DNA from 4 places in the uncultured Bacillus sp. genome. Region 1 is predicted to be linked to each of the others. Evidence: riboswitches for the same ligand, from Rfam matches in the RefSeq annotation. Region 1 holds a riboswitch; each other region holds the start of a gene.
The links. A riboswitch is a leader RNA that binds a small molecule or an ion and turns the genes downstream of it on or off. The one in region 1 is predicted to bind thiamine pyrophosphate.

Region 1 (4,555 bases):
ATATACGTAAGAAGGAAGAAAAAAGATTCATTTGATTCATACTTTTTACCTATTATTCGTCCGGCCTAGGGACAGACTAAGAATAATATTGAAAGCAAAGGAGCGGATTGAAATGGATAAAGAAAGTATGGTTGCTGATGAATTACACAGAATGTTTTTGGCTGGTGAGCTGCAAATCACGGTAGAGGAGGATATAAACAATATTTCCGAAAGGCTGAGAAACGGAGATCTTAGTTTAGACCGATTAAGCGGTGAAGATGCGTTTATAAAAGAAACGGTAAACGAGGCTTTAAGAAGAGTGGAGCAATAAAAGGGAGAGACGGGATCTGAAAGATGAGATTCCGTCTTTTTTTGTGACTTTGTTACAGTTCTCCTCAATATAAAAGCAAATCGATTTGAAATGGTTTACTCAGGATCCAGCCTTTTTCCATCAGAAGTTCAGATAGTTCCCCATGCAGATGAACAGCTGCATCTAATTGATCATGCAACGCTGTTCTGAGGTCGGGGTTTGTAGTTTCTGTTATTGCGACAGTGTACTTTTTTATGCTGGTTTGTATTGTTGTTAAGCAATCAAGAACCATAATAGGTATAATTGGGGCTGGAAAATCGTTCAATGGCTTCACCTCGTGTTATTGTCAGAGGTTTTCTCTTCTAGATCCTCCTATTAAGAAGTATTTAGCCTTGTATCATGCATTTATACAAAATGCTATAATGATTAACAAACTTTTTCGGGGAGTGGGATGATGAAGCAGATTATTGCGATGGGCGGCGGAGGTTTTTCGATGGAGCCGGAAAATTTGTCCCTTGATCAATATATCATCAATCAAGCGGAACGGGAGTCGCCTCGCATTTGTTTTTTGCCGACGGCGAGCGGTGATTCCCAAAAATATGTTCAGCGATTTTATCAGGCATTTCAAACACTGGATTGTGTGCCGTCTCATTTATCCTTATTTAAGCCGCCGTCAACGGATTTAATTTCTTTTGTTATGGAAAAGGACGTGATTTATGTTGGCGGGGGAAATACGCGGAATATGCTTGTGCTATGGAAGGAGTGGGGGCTGGAGCTTATTCTCAGGGAGGCATGGAAGAACGGGGTGATTTTAGCTGGATTAAGTGCCGGTGCGATCTGCTGGTTTGAAGAAGGGGTGACAGATTCAGCCGGACCGCTGACAAGTATGAAAAGTTTAGGTTTTTTACAAGGGAGCTTTTGTCCTCATTATGACGGTGAAAAGAATCGGAGACCGATATACCACCAGCTGATATTTAACGAATTCTTGTGCGATGGCTATGCGGCGGACGATGGAGCGGCTCTCCATTTCATAAATGATCAGCTGTTTCAGACTGTGAGTTCAAGACCGGATGCAAAGGCATATCGGGTGATGAGGGGTGCACATGAGATATCTGAAATTCCGCTGACGGTCAAATACTTGGATTGATTTGGCTGAATATTTTCTATTTTTCTCTTTTTTTTCAATTGGTTTTATGTTAAGATGAGTCCGAAATCAATAGTTACTGGGGGTGCCCGCTTTCGGGCTGAGAGAGAAGGTAAGCTTCTTAACCCTTTGGACCTGATCTGGTTCGTACCAGCGTGGGGAAGTAGAGGAATTGTTTTTATTATTGTCGTGCTGGGCAATAATATGTTTCTTTCTGACTGTAACCGGGTTCATTCATTTGAATCCGGTTTTTTGTGCTGGTTATGGGCTTGATTTTGTCCTTTCAAACGAAGAGAGGGGAAGGATCAATGATGCAAAACGATTCAGTGCAGCAAGCCAACATTTCCATTATGTCGAGTTTTTCGGGGAGTAAAAAAGTATACGTGGAGGGCTCTTCCTCTGACATCCAAGTGCCGATGAGGGAAATCGCCTTAAGTCCGACGACAGGATCGTTCGGCGAAGAGGAAAACGTGCCTGTGCGTGTATATGATACAAGCGGACCGTATACGGACCCTGATGTGACCATTAATATTCAAGAAGGATTAAAGCCGCTCCGCCAAAAATGGATCACAGAGCGCGGCGATGTTGAAGAATATGAAGGACGGACTATAAAACCAGAAGATAACGGTTATAAAAAAGCAAACCCAAACATAAGCTACCCAGAACTAAAGCGGAAACCGCTGAGGGCGAAAGCAGGCCAAAATGTCACCCAAATGCATTATGCCAAAAAGGGTATCATTACACCTGAGATGGAGTTTATCGCCATTCGCGAGCATGTGGCTCCCGAATTTGTCAGAGATGAGGTAGCGAGCGGCCGGGCGATCATTCCTTCAAATATTAATCACCCTGAAAGTGAACCGATGATTATCGGCCGGAATTTCCATGTGAAGATTAATGCGAATATCGGAAATTCAGCGGTTACGTCATCAATTGAAGAAGAAGTGGAAAAAATGACGTGGGCCATCCGCTGGGGAGCGGATACGATGATGGATCTTTCTACCGGAAAAGATATTCATACGACGCGTGAATGGATTATTCGCAATTGCCCTGTGCCTGTGGGAACTGTTCCGATTTATCAGGCGCTTGAAAAAGTAAACGGCGTAGCGGAGGATTTAACGTGGGAGATTTACCGTGATACGCTGATTGAGCAGGCAGAACAGGGAGTGGATTATTTTACGATTCACGCTGGTGTTTTGCTGCGGTATGTCCCGCTAACCGCCAAACGGACAACTGGAATCGTGTCACGCGGAGGCGCGATTATGGCACAGTGGTGTCTGGCCCATCATCAGGAAAGCTTTTTGTATACTCATTTTGAAGAAATCTGTGAAATCATGAAAACGTATGATATTGCTTTTTCTCTTGGGGACGGGCTTCGCCCCGGATCAATCGCTGATGCCAATGACGAAGCGCAATTTGCTGAATTAGAGACCCTCGGAGAACTGACGCAAATTGCCTGGAAGCATGATGTTCAGGTGATGATTGAGGGACCGGGGCATGTGCCGATGCATAAAATCAAAGAGAACGTCGATAAACAAATGGACATTTGCAAAGAAGCGCCTTTTTACACATTGGGGCCGCTGACGACGGATATTGCGCCGGGCTATGACCATATTACTTCAGCGATCGGAGCGGCGATGATCGGCTGGTATGGGACAGCAATGCTTTGTTATGTAACGCCGAAGGAGCATTTGGGTTTGCCAAACCGTGATGATGTTCGTGAAGGGGTCATTACATATAAAATTGCTGCGCACGCAGCAGATCTTGCAAAAGGACATCCCGGAGCGCAAATACGGGATGATGCGTTATCGAAAGCCCGCTTTGAATTCCGCTGGCGAGACCAGTTTAATTTATCTCTTGATCCGGAAAGAGCGCTTGAATATCATGATGAAACACTGCCGGCAGAAGGAGCAAAAACCGCTCACTTTTGTTCAATGTGCGGGCCGAAGTTTTGCAGTATGAGAATTTCTCAGGATATTCGGGATTATGCGAAGGATAAAGAGCTTAGTGAATGGGATGCCATTCAAGAGGGAATGAAAGAAAAAGCTGAAGAATTTGTGAATCAAGGCAGCAAGCTGTATAAATAATAGATTGACAGGCGAAATGGAATACGTTTTAATATAGCTAATATATATTTCCAGCATTGGCTGATCGGGACACCGAAGGCCCTTATCTTTTAGATAAGGGCCTTTTTTGTATGAAAAAGGAGGGATCATTGATGGGAATCAAAAAAGAGAAGGGGAGAAAACGATTCAGGAAGCGAAAAACATATGGGAATCAGATTTTGCCGCTTGATCTTCTGATTGAAAAAAACAAAAGAGAGATTATGAACAGCGCGGAGCTTATGGAGGAAATTTATATGAAGATTGATAAGAAGCATACGGCGGTGCGTAACTAAATATAAAAAAACCCGCTAATTACAGCGGGTTTTTACACTTCTATTAAGCATCTTTTTTAATCGGCAATCCAAGGCCTTCTGCCACGCGTTTTCCGTATTCAGGATCCGCTTTGTAGAAATGCTCGATTTGGCGAAGTTTGATCTCTTCTTTTTCTACCGGCTTCATGGCGTTTACGATATTTTCAACAAGGCGGGCACGCTCATCTTCGCTCATTAAACGATAGAGGTCACCGGCTTGTGTGTAGTGGTCGTTGTGATCGTAGCTTACGCTGTCAGCGATTCCTTGTACCGGATATGCTGCTTGTTTATCTTCAGGTGACTCTTTCGGACCACCGAAGCTGTTAGGCTCGTAATAAACAGATCCGCCGCCGTTATTGTCAAAACGCATTTGTCCGTCACGCTGATAATTGTTTACTTCGTTGCGTGCGCGGTTGATTGGCAGCGCTTGATGGTTCGCACCGACACGGTAGCGGTGTGCATCATGATAAGCAAACAGCCGGCCTTGAAGCATTTTATCCGGAGAAACATCAATACCAGGCACGAGTGTTCCAGGTGAGAATGTCGCTTGTTCTACTTCTGCAAAGTAGTTTTCCGGATTTCTGTCTAGAACCATGCGTCCAACTTCAATTAACGGATAGTCTTTTTGAGACCAAACTTTTGTGACATCAAACGGATCGAAGCGATACGTATTTGCATCTTCTAAAGGCATGATTTGCACATATAGTTT
Region 2 (4,555 bases), on a different contig from region 1:
CGGCAATGAGCTTTTGCTTTCTGATGTGCTTGGCACTGACGATGACATCATCACAAAAGACATAGAAGCTAACGTAGATAAAAAGCTTTTGAAAAAAGCGCTTGAACAGCTCAATGAGAGAGAAAAACAAATCATGGAACTCCGTTTTGGTCTTGTCGGCGAAGAGGAAAAGACCCAAAAGGATGTAGCGGATATGATGGGGATTTCCCAGTCCTATATTTCTCGTCTTGAGAAACGAATCATTAAAAGATTGCGAAAAGAATTCAACAAAATGGTGTAAAAAATTTTTTGCGGGTAATCCCTTGATTCTACAAGGATTTGCCAATTGTGACTTTTTTTCGGTCTGAGTAAAGTGCATATTTTTCCCACCCAAGGAGATACTTAACGTTGTACAGCAGCTCCTGTAGGGAGGGAAAAAAGTGTCGAGAAATAAAGTCGAAATCTGCGGGGTGGATACCTCCAAATTACCAGTACTCAAGAATGAAGAGATGAGAAAGCTGTTTAGGCAGCTGCAGGATGAAGGCGATGATTCAGCAAGAGAAAAGCTTGTAAACGGGAACTTGCGTCTTGTCTTAAGTGTCATTCAAAGATTTAATAACAGAGGAGAGTATGTTGATGACTTATTTCAGGTCGGCTGCATCGGACTAATGAAATCCATTGATAATTTTGACCTAAGCCACAATGTTAAGTTTTCAACATACGCTGTACCTATGATTATCGGAGAGATCCGCAGGTATTTACGCGATAATAACCCGATCCGTGTCTCAAGATCACTCCGGGATATCGCTTATAAGGCACTTCAGGTAAGAGAGCGGTTAATCAGTGAGACAAGCAAGGAGCCGACTGCAGAAGACATCGCAAAAGTTCTTGAAGTACCGCATGAGGAAATCGTGTTTGCGCTTGATGCCATCCAGGATCCGGTTTCTCTATTTGAACCGATCTATAACGACGGTGGAGACCCGATCTATGTGATGGATCAAATCAGTGATGAGCGCAATAAAGATTCACAATGGATTGAAGAGCTGGCTTTAAAAGAGGGCATGAGAAGACTGAATGATAGGGAAAAAATGATCCTGAGAAAGCGATTCTTCCAAGGGAAAACTCAAATGGAAGTAGCCGAGGAAATCGGGATTTCCCAAGCACAGGTGTCCAGACTTGAAAAAGCGGCTATCAAACAAATGAATAAAAATATCCATCAATAATGAAATAGAAAGCCTTTAAAACGATTGTGTTTTAAAGGCTTTTCTATTGATTGCGGGCGGTTTACGTTTTGGAAAAAATAAGGTATCCTAGTTCGTACAAAGTTTTATGAAAATTTAAATAATTATAAAAGGGCAGTAAAGAGGAGGACCACGATGATTTTGCAGCTTGACAATGTCTCACTAAAACGGAATGGAAAATGGATACTGAGAGATATTCATTGGAAGGTGGAAGAAAAGGAAAATTGGGTGCTTTACGGACTGAATGGCGCCGGAAAGACAGCCCTGTTAAATATGCTTTGCTCATATTATTTTCCAACATCGGGCGAGATGGAGGTGCTTGGCCATGAATTTGGTAAAACGGAGCTTGGAGAGAAACTTAGACGGAAAATCGGCCTCGTCTCAGCGGCGCTTCAGCAAAAATTTTATCCGGCAGATTCAGCATTTGAAATTGCTTTGAGCGGAGCTTACGCTTCGATTGGATTATATGAAACACCAAGTGCAGAAATCAGGGAAAAAGCGATTGGTTTGTTAGAGGACTTGGGAGCAATTGAATTTGCCGACCGCCGCTATGAAACCCTTTCTCAAGGAGAAAAACAAAGAGCCCTGATTGCAAGAGCGCTTATGGCTGATCCGGAGCTGCTGATACTGGACGAACCGGTCACAGGGCTGGATTTTATTGCCCGGGAAAAGCTGTTAGACACGATTACATACATTGCAAATAAAGAAAATGCGCCATCGATCCTTTACGTGACTCATCATGCGGAAGAAATTTTGCCGGTCTTTGACAAAGCCCTTTTGTTAAAACAGGGAGAGGTCTTTAAATCGGGAGCAATAAAGGAAATGCTTACTGATCACATACTTTCCGCTTTTTTTGATACGCCAATCCATGTATTATGGAATCAGGATCGGCCGTTTTTAACAAGAGCCGAGCCGATAACGAATGCCTGACAAACACATATCGATTCATCCTAGGGGTGCTTTGCGAAGCTGAGAGAGACATTTGTCTTAACCCTTTTGACCTGATCTGGATCATGCCAGCGGAGGGAAGCGGTGAAAAAACGGAGTACATAGGACTCTGTTTGTTTTTATTAAGCCGTTTCATAACATTTGAAACGGCTTTTTTGATTTTAAAGAATAGGAGCGGATCGCATTGAATCAACAAATAGACTCTCTGTTAACAAAGGTGGAAGATCAAAAGGAGGAGCTTATTCAGCTAGCAAAAACGCTGATTTCCTATAAAACACCTGCTCCGCCTGCAAGAAATACCGACGGCATTCAGTCTTGGATTGCTGGGTTTTTAAAGGAAATGCGATTCTCGATCGATAAATGGGACGTGTACCCAGGAGATCCCAATGTTGTAGGTCTACTAAAGGGAACAGATTCAGCAGATTATCATAGCTTGATCATCAATGGCCATGTAGATGTGGCAGAGGTAAAAGAGGATGAGGAGTGGGAGCATGATCCGTTTCATCCAATTGAAAAAAACGGTCTCTTAATCGGGCGGGGCGCTTCTGATATGAAAGGCGGAATGGCGTGTGTGCTGTTTGCGGTGAAATTGATTCGTGAAGCCGACATTGAACTTCCCGGTGATTTTATTCTGCAATCGGTTATCGGGGAGGAAGTTGGAGAAGCCGGCACGCTTGAATGCTGCAAGAGGGGCTATCATGCTGATTTTGCAGTTGTCGCGGATACGAGCGATATGCATATTCAAGGTCAAGGCGGTGTCATTACAGGATGGATTGAAATCAAAAGCAGTCAAACGTTTCATGATGGGACGAGGCGGAATATGATTCACGCAGGCGGAGGAACATTCGGGGCAAGCGCAATTGAAAAAATGGCAAAAATCATTGCGGGGCTCGGAGAACTGGAGCGCCACTGGTCTATCATGAAAAGGTATCCCGGTTTTAAACCAGGCACAAATACGATAAACCCGGCTGTCATAGAAGGCGGCAGACATGCGGCTTTTATAGCGGACGAGTGCCGGCTGTGGATCACAGTCCATTTTTACCCGAATGAAACTCATGAACAAGTGGCAGCAGAAATAGAAGATTACATTAACCGGCTGAGTGACAGTGATATTTGGCTTAGGGAAAACCGCCCTGTCTTCAAGTGGGGAGGTTCATCTATGATTGAAGACAGAGGAGAAATTTTTCCGGCACTGGAAGTTGACCCTGGCCACCCAGGCGTATCAGCGCTTACAGCGTCTCATGAGAAAGTGAAACGTGAGCGCCCGGTTATGGACGTTTCTCAATCCGTTACAGACGGAGGATGGCTGTATAATGCCGGCATTCCAAGCGTGATTTACGGACCTGGAGATCTGCATAATGCACACGCCGTGAACGAGGAGGTATCGATTGAGCAACTGGTAGATTATACGAAAATTATGCTCAATTTTATCATCAGCTGGTGCAGCCGTAAAAAAGAACAGTGACCATGAAAATTTCTTCTTGCTGACAAGGTTCAGCCTGCCCGTTCATATACTTGAAAAAAGGACGGAAAAAGGACGTGATGGAATGATCAGCATTTCAGAATTTCAGGTGAAGGATGTCGTCAATGTCTCAAACGGAAAAAAGCTGGGGAGCATTGGTGATATAGATATCAATGTGACCACTGGAAAAATTCAGGCGATCATACTAGGTGGAAATGGGAAAGTTCTCGGATTTTTTGGAAAAGAAGAGGAATTGGTCATTCCATGGCGAAATATAGTAAAAATCGGGGAAGATGTAATCTTGGTCCGATTAAATGAACCGCATGCATAACTTGTTCGTCTGCTGCGGATTGGCAAATGCCGGAAGTCTGGATTCTTCCGGCACATTTCATTTAGAAATATACAAATCGGCGCTCAACGAATGCAGAAAGATGTGGTAAAATAAGTGGGAAATTCCGCTTTTTTAAATGTTTGTCGAAAGGTTGGATCATCATGAATACATATCACCCATTCAGTCTTACCACACCCTCGACACTCATGATACAAGACTGGACACAAACGAATCAAAACAACAGAGAAGTCATTGCCGGATTTACTACGAAAAACGGCGGTGTCAGCCAAAAGCCTTTTGAATCGTTAAATACAGGATTGCACGTTCATGACAAAGATGCAGATGTAGTTAAAAATCGTGAATATATTGCCGATATGTTTAATATTGATTTGCAGTCTTGGGTATTTGCTGATCAGACACATGATAATCGCGTTCAGAAAGTGACGCAGAGGGATAGGGGAAAAGGCGCCCGTGAGTATCACACGGCTCTAAAAGCAACGGACGGGCTCTATACAAATGAAAAGAATGTGTTTTTGGCATTATGTTTTGCTGATTGTGTGCCTCTTTTCTTTTATAATCCGGTTAAATCGCTTG
Region 3 (4,555 bases), on a different contig from region 1:
GTTACTTTCGTGACCTTTCCTTCATAAGAGGCTTCTACTTTTTTTACGACAGCCTCCTTTGACAGTACATCCTCATGGGTTTGCCGAATGATGAGAACTGCACAGATGATGACGGCTAAAACCGCTGCTCCCGCAGCAAATACTGCTTTTATGTTCATCGGCCTCCCCCATTCTGTTCTCTGAATTGCATGATAACATCTGTTCCTTCTCCAGGCTTGCTTTTTACAGACAGCTCAATGCCGTGTTCATCGGCGATTTGCTTGGCAATGGAAAGGCCTAAACCCGTTCCGCCTGTTTTTCTGTTTCGTGCCTCATCCGCCCGGTAGAACCGTTCGAACAGGTGCGGGATATGCTCCTCAGGTATTCCGATGCCTTTATCTCTAACAGACAGAAACGGCCGGCCATTCCTCGTTCCGGCCGACAACACAATGGCTTTTTCACTATACTTTATGGCATTATCGAGCAAAATGGTCAGCAGCTGCTTGATGCGTTCTTCATCAGCTGCAACAAACAGGCTCTCCTTATCAGTTTCAAGCAAAATATCACGCTGATAGACGGGCTGGAGCGTTTGCATGACGGCGCGCGATACTTCAACCAGATCGATTGTTTTGAGGTCAAGCTCAAGTCCTTTATGGCTTTTGGCCAACGCCAGAAGCTGATTGGTCAGTTTTTTCATATGCACCGCTTCTGAATGAATGGCTTCTATCGATTCCTCAAGCACTTCCGGTTTTTTTGCCCCCCACCGTTTCATCAGGCTGCTGTAGCTTTCTATAATTGTGAGCGGGGTTTTCAATTCGTGTGAAGCATCTTGAACGAATTGCTGCTGTTTATCATAATGCTCTTTCAGCATCATCGCCATCTCATTAAATGTCAGCCCCATTTGATATAACTCGTCGTACGACTGACCTTCCAAAGAAATTGTTTTAAATGCTTTCTCCCGCTGTATGTCTTTCATCGTCATCATTAATCGTCTGATCGGATTGATGATACGGCGGGCAAGCAAGCTGCCGGCAAAAAAAGAAGCGATACAGACAGCAGCACTTGCAGCGATTAAAATGATTTTTAGCAGAAACAGACTCTCCTCTGTGTTCTCCAGCCTTTCAACCAGCTGAAGAGATACCACTTGCCCATCGGTCCAAATAACGGGAACAGCAGCCTCAGCAAACAGTTTGCCGTCATGTTTCCTTACATCTACCGTTTCCCCGCTGTGATAAGAGATTGGAAAATGTTTATACGCTTTTTCTTTTGTCATGGTCATGACGGCTTTTTGATCACCATTCACTACACGAACCATGCCGTTTGCCGGAAGATAAGCCTGCAGCATGTCCTGCAAAGCGACTCCTTCTGTTTCAGCAGCATGTAGCGCTTCGGCAATGTTATCCGTCTCATCCGCAAGCCTACCTGCATCCTTTGAGGTCAGCGCGGACGAAAAAATGAGATAGACTGCGGTATGGACCAAAATTAATAAAACCAGCAGCGATATTGATGTGTACAGATGAATCTTGGTCTTCAGCTTCATCGTTTACCCCTTAATGGCATAGCCGACCCCTCGAACAGTATGGATCAGCTGTTTTTCGTAAGGATAGTCCAGTTTTTTTCTGATGTATCTGATGTAAACGTCCACCACATTTGTATCACCGATATAATCAAATCCCCATACAGAGTTTAGAATCTGTTCCCGTGTCAGCACTTGCTGCGGATGTTTCAGCATATAGACGAGCAAATCAAATTCCCGGGGCGTTAATTCCACCTCTTTGTCTCCGCGCCTCACTTCACGGGTTTTTTCGTTCACCCGCAAGTCGTCATATGTAAGAAAGGTGTCGATATCTTCTGTTTTTGTTCCATTTTGGCGCAGCGCCACCCTGATTCTCGCAAGCAATTCCTCAATTTCAAACGGCTTGGTGACGTAGTCATTCGCACCGATGTCCAGCCCTGTTACCTTATCAGGGATACTGTCGCGTGCCGTTAATAAAATGACCGGTGTCTGCTGATCCGTTTTTCTCAAGCGGCGCAGCACTTCCAGGCCGCTAAGTCCCGGAAGCATGACGTCTAGAAGCACTAAGGAATACCTGCCTTCCGCGGCCGCATTCAGTCCTTCAGTGCCATTGTATTTAATGGTGACATTATATCCTTCATATTCCAATTCAAGCTGGAGCACCCTGGCGATTTTTTCCTCATCTTCCACGATTAATATGTGCCCTTTTTCCAAATTTGATCATCCTCTCCTGTCCCTATATGAAAAAAAATGATTTCATTGTTTACAAAATGATTCTTATCATCTATTATGATGTCAAAATAAAAAATTGTATACGGAAAGCACTAGGGGTGCTGTTTTTGGCTGAGATAAAGCGCGCAAACACGCGCTTTGATCCCTTATGACCCGATCTGGATAATACCAGCGTGGGGAAGTGCAGGTTGACCGAATGGTGTATTTTTTTGTGCGCTTAATCGATCTATGACTGCATATTCCCTTAGGATATGCAGTTTTTTATTTTACCAAAAAAACAGGAGGTCGGAGAAATGGATCATATTTGCGGGACAAGCAGAATCGCCGGTTTTCGGTTCTCTTTATACCCGATGACGGATGATTTTATCAGTGTGATCAAGTCAGCGCTGAAAAAAACCGACACATCTAAGGTTTGGACGAAAACAGATCATATCAGCACAGTCTTGCGCGGATCGATTGATCATGTATTCGACGCTGCCAAAGCCATTTACCTTTATGCGGCGAACAGCGAAAAACACATCGTCATGAACGGGACGTTTTCCATCGGATGCCCGGGCGATACACAGGGAGATACATATCTTTCTGTAAACGATAAGCGTGTCAATGAAGATGCTGTCCGAAGCCTGTTCGCGGAAGCGCCGTGCCAATTTGCGCTTTATCCGATGAATGAGCCGGATTATATGGGCTTGATCATGGAAGCTCTCGATATTGCGAAAGCAGAAGGCACCTTCGTACAAGGTGTCCATTATGCGAGTGAGCTTGACGGGGATGCGCATGACGTGTTCAGAACACTGGAGGCCGTTTTCCGCATGGCTGAACAGCAAACAAACCACGTAACCATGACTGTGAATCTCTCGGCTAACAGTCCATCAAGAAAAAACAGAAAGCAGGGATAAAATGAAAAGCTGGAAAGTAAAAGAAATTGTCATCATGTCCGTTATCAGTATCGTTTTTGCCGTTGTTTATTTATTATTCACGCATTTCGGAAACGTACTTGCAGGTATGTTCGGGCCAATCGCCTATGAACCGATTTACGGCATTTGGTTTATCGTTTCCGTCATCGCTGCGTACATTATTCGAAAACCGGGCGCAGCGCTTGTTTCTGAAATCATTGCCGCTCTCGTTGAGTGCCTGCTGGGAAATCCGTCTGGCCCGATGGTCATCGTCATCGGTATTGTTCAAGGTCTCGGGGCTGAGGCTGTATTTCTCGCGACGCGCTGGAAAGTATACTCTCTGCCTGTCCTTCTGCTGGCAGGAATGGGATCTTCAGTAGCCAGCTTTTTCTACGATCTCTTTGTTTCTGGCTATGCAGCCTATTCACCAGGTTATCTTCTTATTATGCTTGTGATCCGTCTGATTTCCGGCGCGTTGCTTGCGGGGCTGCTCGGAAAAGCAATCAGTGACTCTCTTGCTTATACGGGTGTGTTAAACGGAATGGCACTCGGAAAGGAACTGAAAAAGAAACGGAAGCGGGCATCAGAACATGCAAGCCTTTGATGAGCTCCTGACGGTTGACCAGCTCAGCTTCTCTTATGAAGAAGACGAGAAACCGGTGTTTCAAAACATTTCGTTTTCGCTGCAAAAAGGGGAATGCGCTTTATTGCTGGGGCCGAGCGGGTGCGGAAAAAGCTCGCTCGCCCTTTGTTTAAACGGTCTTTACCCGGAGGCTTGCGACGGCATACAGTCCGGACATGTATTTTTATTTCAAAAACCGGTCACAGACGCTGAAACCTCCGAAACGATTGCTCAGCATTGCGGGGTCGTCTTTCAGGACCCGGATCAGCAGTTTTGCATGCTGACGGTTGAGGACGAAATCGCTTTTGGGCTGGAAAATCTGCAGGTTCCGAGAGAAGAGATGACAGAGAAGATTGATGCCGTATTAGAAAAATTACGTATTACCCATTTAAAAGAAAAAACAATATCTGCACTGTCAGGAGGACAAAAGCAGAAAGTGGCTCTCGCCTGTATTTTGGCGATGGAGCCTGAGCTTATTATGTTAGATGAGCCAACTTCTTTATTAGATCCTTATTCAGCTCGGGAGTTCGTTCACATGATGAAAGATCTTCAGCAAGAAAAAGGCTTCAGCCTCCTCGTCATTGAGCACCAGCTTGATGAATGGACGCCTTGGATTGAGAGAACAATCGTGCTGGACAAAGCAGGCAAAAAAGCGCTCGATGGCCGGACGGAAGATCTATTTCAGCACGAAGCGGAAACTCTAAAGCAAATGGGCATCGCGATTCCAAAAGTGTGTGACCTGCAGGAAAAACGCAGTATGCCGTTTACTTTATCAAAAGAAACGCTTTTCAAAGAACCCTTTACCGGGCATGC
Region 4 (4,555 bases), 280 kb from region 1:
TTTCCCATCCTTTGTTCCCGGCCGCAGTCCTGCCCAAAAACGATCCACCTTCATATTCTGAATGGCCGGAAGCATCGTTTTTGCTTTTTTCATTACCGCTTCCAATCCGCCAAGATCCGGTGTTTCACTCCAGTCACCCGGCTTCATTGTCGCGCCGACAACCAGTCTGCCGCTTTTTCTCGGTACGATATAGCAATGGTCATGGTAAAGTGTTTTTGTCAGCGGTATATCATCATTCCAAACAGACAAGCACTCCCCTTTTACAGGGAAAAATGAATTGTTCAGCCCGAGCTGTTTAAAAAACATTCCGCTCCATACCCCGCTGGCAACCACGACATGATCCGCCCATATGTTGCCATTCGACGTCTCGATGGACAGCGCTTCACCGTCACGTTCAACTTGCAGGACAGGAGTATGCTCAAAAATCTCAGCCCCAAGCGCTCTCGCTGCTTTCGCATATGCCTTACAAACAAAATAAGGCTCAACATGCACATCATCTTGAATGAAGGCTGCCCCGAAAATGTCACCAGCCGTATACGGCTCTTTTTCTAAAACTTCTTCTTTTGTATGCCAGCTGACAGAATCCAAGTCGTCCATCTTCCTCAGCCGCAGCACATCTTCTTCAGAAAACGCAAGCTTAAACATACCGCCGTTATGCTGTCTGATATCAATACCGCTTAACGTGTAAAGCTCTTCTCCAAGACCTTTGTACAGACGCTGGCTGTGCATGGCAAAGTCAAAAAACGCGTCACGTTCCTCGCACTCGGCATGGGCGCCCAGCATTCCGGCAGCAGCACTTGTTGTTCTGCCGCCCATTGTTCCACTTTCAAACAATGCGATGTTTTTGTTTTCCTTTGCTAAATGATAAGCAATCGCGGAACCAATAATTCCGCCTCCAATGACAACTGCATCATAATGCCTTTTCATAGCGCATCTCCTTTAGCTTGCGGGAATATCGTCTGGCAGCTTCCAAAGGGTCAGCGGAAGAAAAAATTCCCGACATGACTGCAATACCTTCTGCTCCTGCTCGTTTTACGTCTCTTAATCTGTCCGGCGTCATTCCGCCGATCGCAATAACCGGGACGGAAATCCGCTGTTTGATATCTGACAGCAATGACACACCTCTGCCTTCAAGACCCTTTTTACAATCCGTTTCAAACACATGGCCGAACAACACGTAGTCTGCGTCTTCCTTTTCTGCTTGAACTGCTTCCTCAAGCGAATGCACCGACCGACCAATATGAAGGTGAGGAAATCTGGCTCTGACCTGCTTCGGCGAAAAGCTGCTGCTCGGCAGCTGTACACGATGAATCGTAGAAAAAAGCGCAATATCCACCCGCCCATTCATGATCAGTTTTCGTTTATCAACACCGCCTTCGGAAATAAGCCCGAGCAGTTTCAAAATGTCGGCCGCCGATTTTGACCGTTCCCGAATGTGTATAAAATCAACTTCATTCCGAATAGCTATGATTGCTCTCGCTAACTCTTCAACCGGCTTGCAGTCATCAGTTATGGCGTGAAGCTCCAAATTCCTCCACCTCTTTTATGCCGCGGTCGGACCAGCCTTCTTTTCGATAGGCCATTCCCCAAAATTGATATTCATAGAAGCTGGAAATAACAAAATTCTCTTTCATCTTGGCCCGCACTTCCTCCGTGCTGTTTTCCGCCAGCTCATCAAAGCGATTGATTTGCTCTTCGACCTGCTGTCTGAACCAGTCACCGCCGTATGTGCCGATCCACTTCTGATAAATCGGATGCCCCGGATCACATTGCAGCAATTTCTCACCAACCTCATAATACAGCCAGTAGCATGGCAGCAGAGCCGCTAATATCTCAGCAAAATTCCCGCCCAAAACCGCACGGTACATATGGGATGTATAAGAGTACGCCGTAGGAGAAGGCTTAAACGCCTTGCTCTCTTCTTCACTGATTTCCAACAGCTCCGCAAACTCGCGATGAAGCGCCATTTCTGCCTCATATGTACCTTGGGCGTGGCTTGCCATCCGTCCCGTTGTATAAAGGTCCTTCGCATAAGCGGCGCCAAACGATTGCACCTTCGCAAAATGCGTTAAATAATAAGAATCCTGAAGCACGTAGTATTTAAAACGATCAATCGGAAGCGTTCCGTCACCGATTCCCTGAACGAACGGATGGACAAAACTCCCCTCCCACCATTCTGCTGCTGCACTGCGGCATTCTTCTGAAAACTTCACACGTCATTCCCCCTGTCTGATAAATAAAAAAACCACTTTCCCGCAAGGAAAAGTGGTTTGGAATTGGCGTAGTAAAATAACACAAATACCGCTCCACTTCCCTACGCAGGTCTGAACCTGTTCAAGTTATGAGGGTCTAAAAGTCACACTTTTATCTCAGCCCTTATGAAGGACACCCCTAGTGGTTATACGAATACATATTGAATTGTTCTGCACCTCTATATTAACACGAATCCCTATTTGGTCAAGGTTTATCCTTCCAATGTTTTCTTAAGCTCCGTTACGTACCCGCGAGATCCGGTAACAATTAAGCGGTCTCCCAGTTTCAGCCTTGTGTCCCCATGTGGAACGATGCTATCCACACCTCTGAAAATCCTGACAAAGATGACGTCGCCTGTTAAAGGGAATTCCCGCAAAATCACACCGTCGTAAGTGCTGTTTTCCATATTAATTTGATACAGCGAAGACTCCTGGTTCGTGAGAAGCCTCATGACTCCAGGCGCTTCTATCAGAGCGCGAAGCAGTGTTTTTGTTGACAACAGAATAGAAAAGATGCTGATTCCCTGCTCCTTCAGAGCTGCTTCATTCTCCGGTGATCCTACGCTGGCAATGATTCTTTCTGTGCCTTTTTCTTTTGCAAGTAATGCAATGTCCGCATTCATGTCTTCATTACCTGTCGCAACAACGAGGATATCCGTATCAAAAATGCCGAGTGATTCAAGCGTCTCGTGTTCATAGTCAGAAATCGTTTCGACGGTAAATACTGATTCTGACAGCTTTTCCTCCGCATTCTCTTGGTAGACGTGTACAACACGCACATCATACTCTTCCTCCGGCAGTTCAAGAGTAACAGGTAATGTCATTTGGTTTGCACCGATAAACGTAATCGTCTTTTTCTCCTCCGGCTGCTCTTCCCGTTTGTACAATTTTTTAAAGAAGACCGGCGAAAAAATACTGGCAATGACGGCTACTAACGTCAGCGCTCCTGACATATTTGCGCTGATCACGTGAAGCTGCTGGCCGATTGTCGCAGCGGCAATCACGAGCGAAAGAGTTGATGTCAGCAGGAAACCAGATGCCAAAACGGTTCGGTTATCATACCACTTCTTCAAGTACAGGACAGGAATGATTTTGCTTACTAACAGCGCCAAAAGCAGAAGTGGAATCATGATTAATATTTTCGGATCTTGGAAAAGGGTCCATATATCCAGCTTCACACCGACCATCACAAAGAAAATCGGAATTAAGAACCCGTAGCCGAATGAATCCAGCTGCTGAACAAGTTCTTTGTTTGGTGAAAGAAGGGAAACGAGAACACCTGCTAAGAAAGCGCCGAGAATATTTTCTGCCCCAAGTGATTCAGACAGGGCAACGAGTACGATAATTAACGTAAAAATCGCGCGCGTTCCGATCTGGATCGTCCCTTTTGACATGGATTGAACAAAAGAGCGATGTTTGAAGATCCGGCCGAAAAAGTAAAGCACCACTCCGGCTGCAAACAGGATCATCAGAAGCCACATGTTTCCGCTATCCTCTCCGTATAAAGAAGAAAAAACAGCAAGAAGAATCATCGTAGCCAAATCAGCAATAACAGCAACGAGCAAAATAATCTGCCCGATATTTGAATTCATGATTCGTTCTTCTTTTAATGTTGGAACGACAACGCCTAATGAAATTGTTGAAATAATAAGCGTCATTAAGAATGCATTTTCGATAAATCCTGCCAAGACGAACCCATAGGACAGCAGCAATGATAAAATAAAAATACCGCCAAAAATGATAGATGCCGCAGCAAACGTATTAGGCGCTTCTTTGCCGTTCGGCATAAGCTGCTTTTTCTTTCCTTTCTCAAACGATGAAAAATCAATTTCAAGCCCGCTTAAAAACATTAAAAAGATAAATCCGAGCATAGAAAGCGTCTGGAGCCATGTGTCACCCTCCACAACTAAATTAAGGCCGCTTTTTCCTATGATCAATCCCATAATGATTTCAGCAACAACAACCGGGATGCTGAGTTTAAACCGATGCAAAAGGATGGGTGTCAAAAATGCAACGATAAGTACAACAACTAAAGATGCGACAGATGTATGCGCCATAATCAGAACCTCCTTTTTAGATCAGGGTTATTCCAGTTCTTAATCAAAGAACAAAACCTCAATTTTTAAAAAAACATAACGCGATTTTAACAAGGGTGATGATAAAAAATAAAGTAATATGGTCTAAATCTTGTTTAGAAAATGATTCTTCTATAATTTGCACATAAAAGCTTGTGATGACTCACAACACTTTGCATCATAATAAATAAAATCATTGGTAAGGAGGATGCCGAATGGCTTACGACA

Region 2: it holds a riboswitch for thiamine pyrophosphate, as region 1 does, so the genes downstream of both, Q5C82_RS16920 (acetylornithine deacetylase) here and thiC (phosphomethylpyrimidine synthase ThiC) in region 1, are expected to answer to the same signal.
Region 3: it holds a riboswitch for thiamine pyrophosphate, as region 1 does, so the genes downstream of both, thiU (HMP/thiamine ABC transporter substrate-binding protein ThiU) here and thiC (phosphomethylpyrimidine synthase ThiC) in region 1, are expected to answer to the same signal.
Region 4: it holds a riboswitch for thiamine pyrophosphate, as region 1 does, so the genes downstream of both, tenA (thiaminase II) here and thiC (phosphomethylpyrimidine synthase ThiC) in region 1, are expected to answer to the same signal.

The regions. Positions count from the first base shown of each region.
Region 1 covers NZ_CATYRA010000003.1:375,364-379,918, reverse strand. Annotated here, with positions in the region: gene Q5C82_RS07710 (hypothetical protein) at 107-310, shown strand; gene Q5C82_RS07705 (spore coat protein) at 375-581, opposite strand; gene Q5C82_RS07700 (Type 1 glutamine amidotransferase-like domain-containing protein) at 744-1,436, shown strand; TPP riboswitch at 1,505-1,612, shown strand; gene thiC (phosphomethylpyrimidine synthase ThiC) at 1,745-3,517, shown strand; partial or broken gene Q5C82_RS07690 (FbpB family small basic protein) at 3,649-3,847, shown strand; gene katA (catalase KatA) at 3,872-4,555, opposite strand, start outside.
Region 2 covers NZ_CATYRA010000011.1:71,203-75,757, forward strand. Annotated here, with positions in the region: gene sigE (RNA polymerase sporulation sigma factor SigE) at 1-280, shown strand, start outside; gene sigG (RNA polymerase sporulation sigma factor SigG) at 420-1,202, shown strand; gene Q5C82_RS16915 (ABC transporter ATP-binding protein) at 1,356-2,150, shown strand; TPP riboswitch at 2,163-2,265, shown strand; gene Q5C82_RS16920 (acetylornithine deacetylase) at 2,353-3,633, shown strand; gene Q5C82_RS16925 (YlmC/YmxH family sporulation protein) at 3,716-3,961, shown strand; gene pgeF (peptidoglycan editing factor PgeF) at 4,123-4,555, shown strand, end outside.
Region 3 covers NZ_CATYRA010000009.1:109,388-113,942, forward strand. Annotated here, with positions in the region: gene Q5C82_RS15485 (PepSY domain-containing protein) at 1-158, opposite strand, end outside; gene Q5C82_RS15490 (ATP-binding protein) at 155-1,519, opposite strand; gene ykoG (two-component system response regulator YkoG) at 1,523-2,209, opposite strand; TPP riboswitch at 2,312-2,424, shown strand; gene thiU (HMP/thiamine ABC transporter substrate-binding protein ThiU) at 2,521-3,123, shown strand; gene Q5C82_RS15505 (ECF transporter S component) at 3,125-3,724, shown strand; gene Q5C82_RS15510 (ABC transporter ATP-binding protein) at 3,711-4,555, shown strand, end outside.
Region 4 covers NZ_CATYRA010000003.1:91,114-95,668, forward strand. Annotated here, with positions in the region: gene thiO (glycine oxidase ThiO) at 1-927, opposite strand, end outside; gene tenI (thiazole tautomerase TenI) at 911-1,528, opposite strand; gene tenA (thiaminase II) at 1,506-2,213, opposite strand; TPP riboswitch at 2,295-2,403, opposite strand; gene Q5C82_RS06245 (monovalent cation:proton antiporter family protein) at 2,465-4,309, opposite strand; gene prpE (bis(5'-nucleosyl)-tetraphosphatase PrpE) at 4,543-4,555, shown strand, end outside.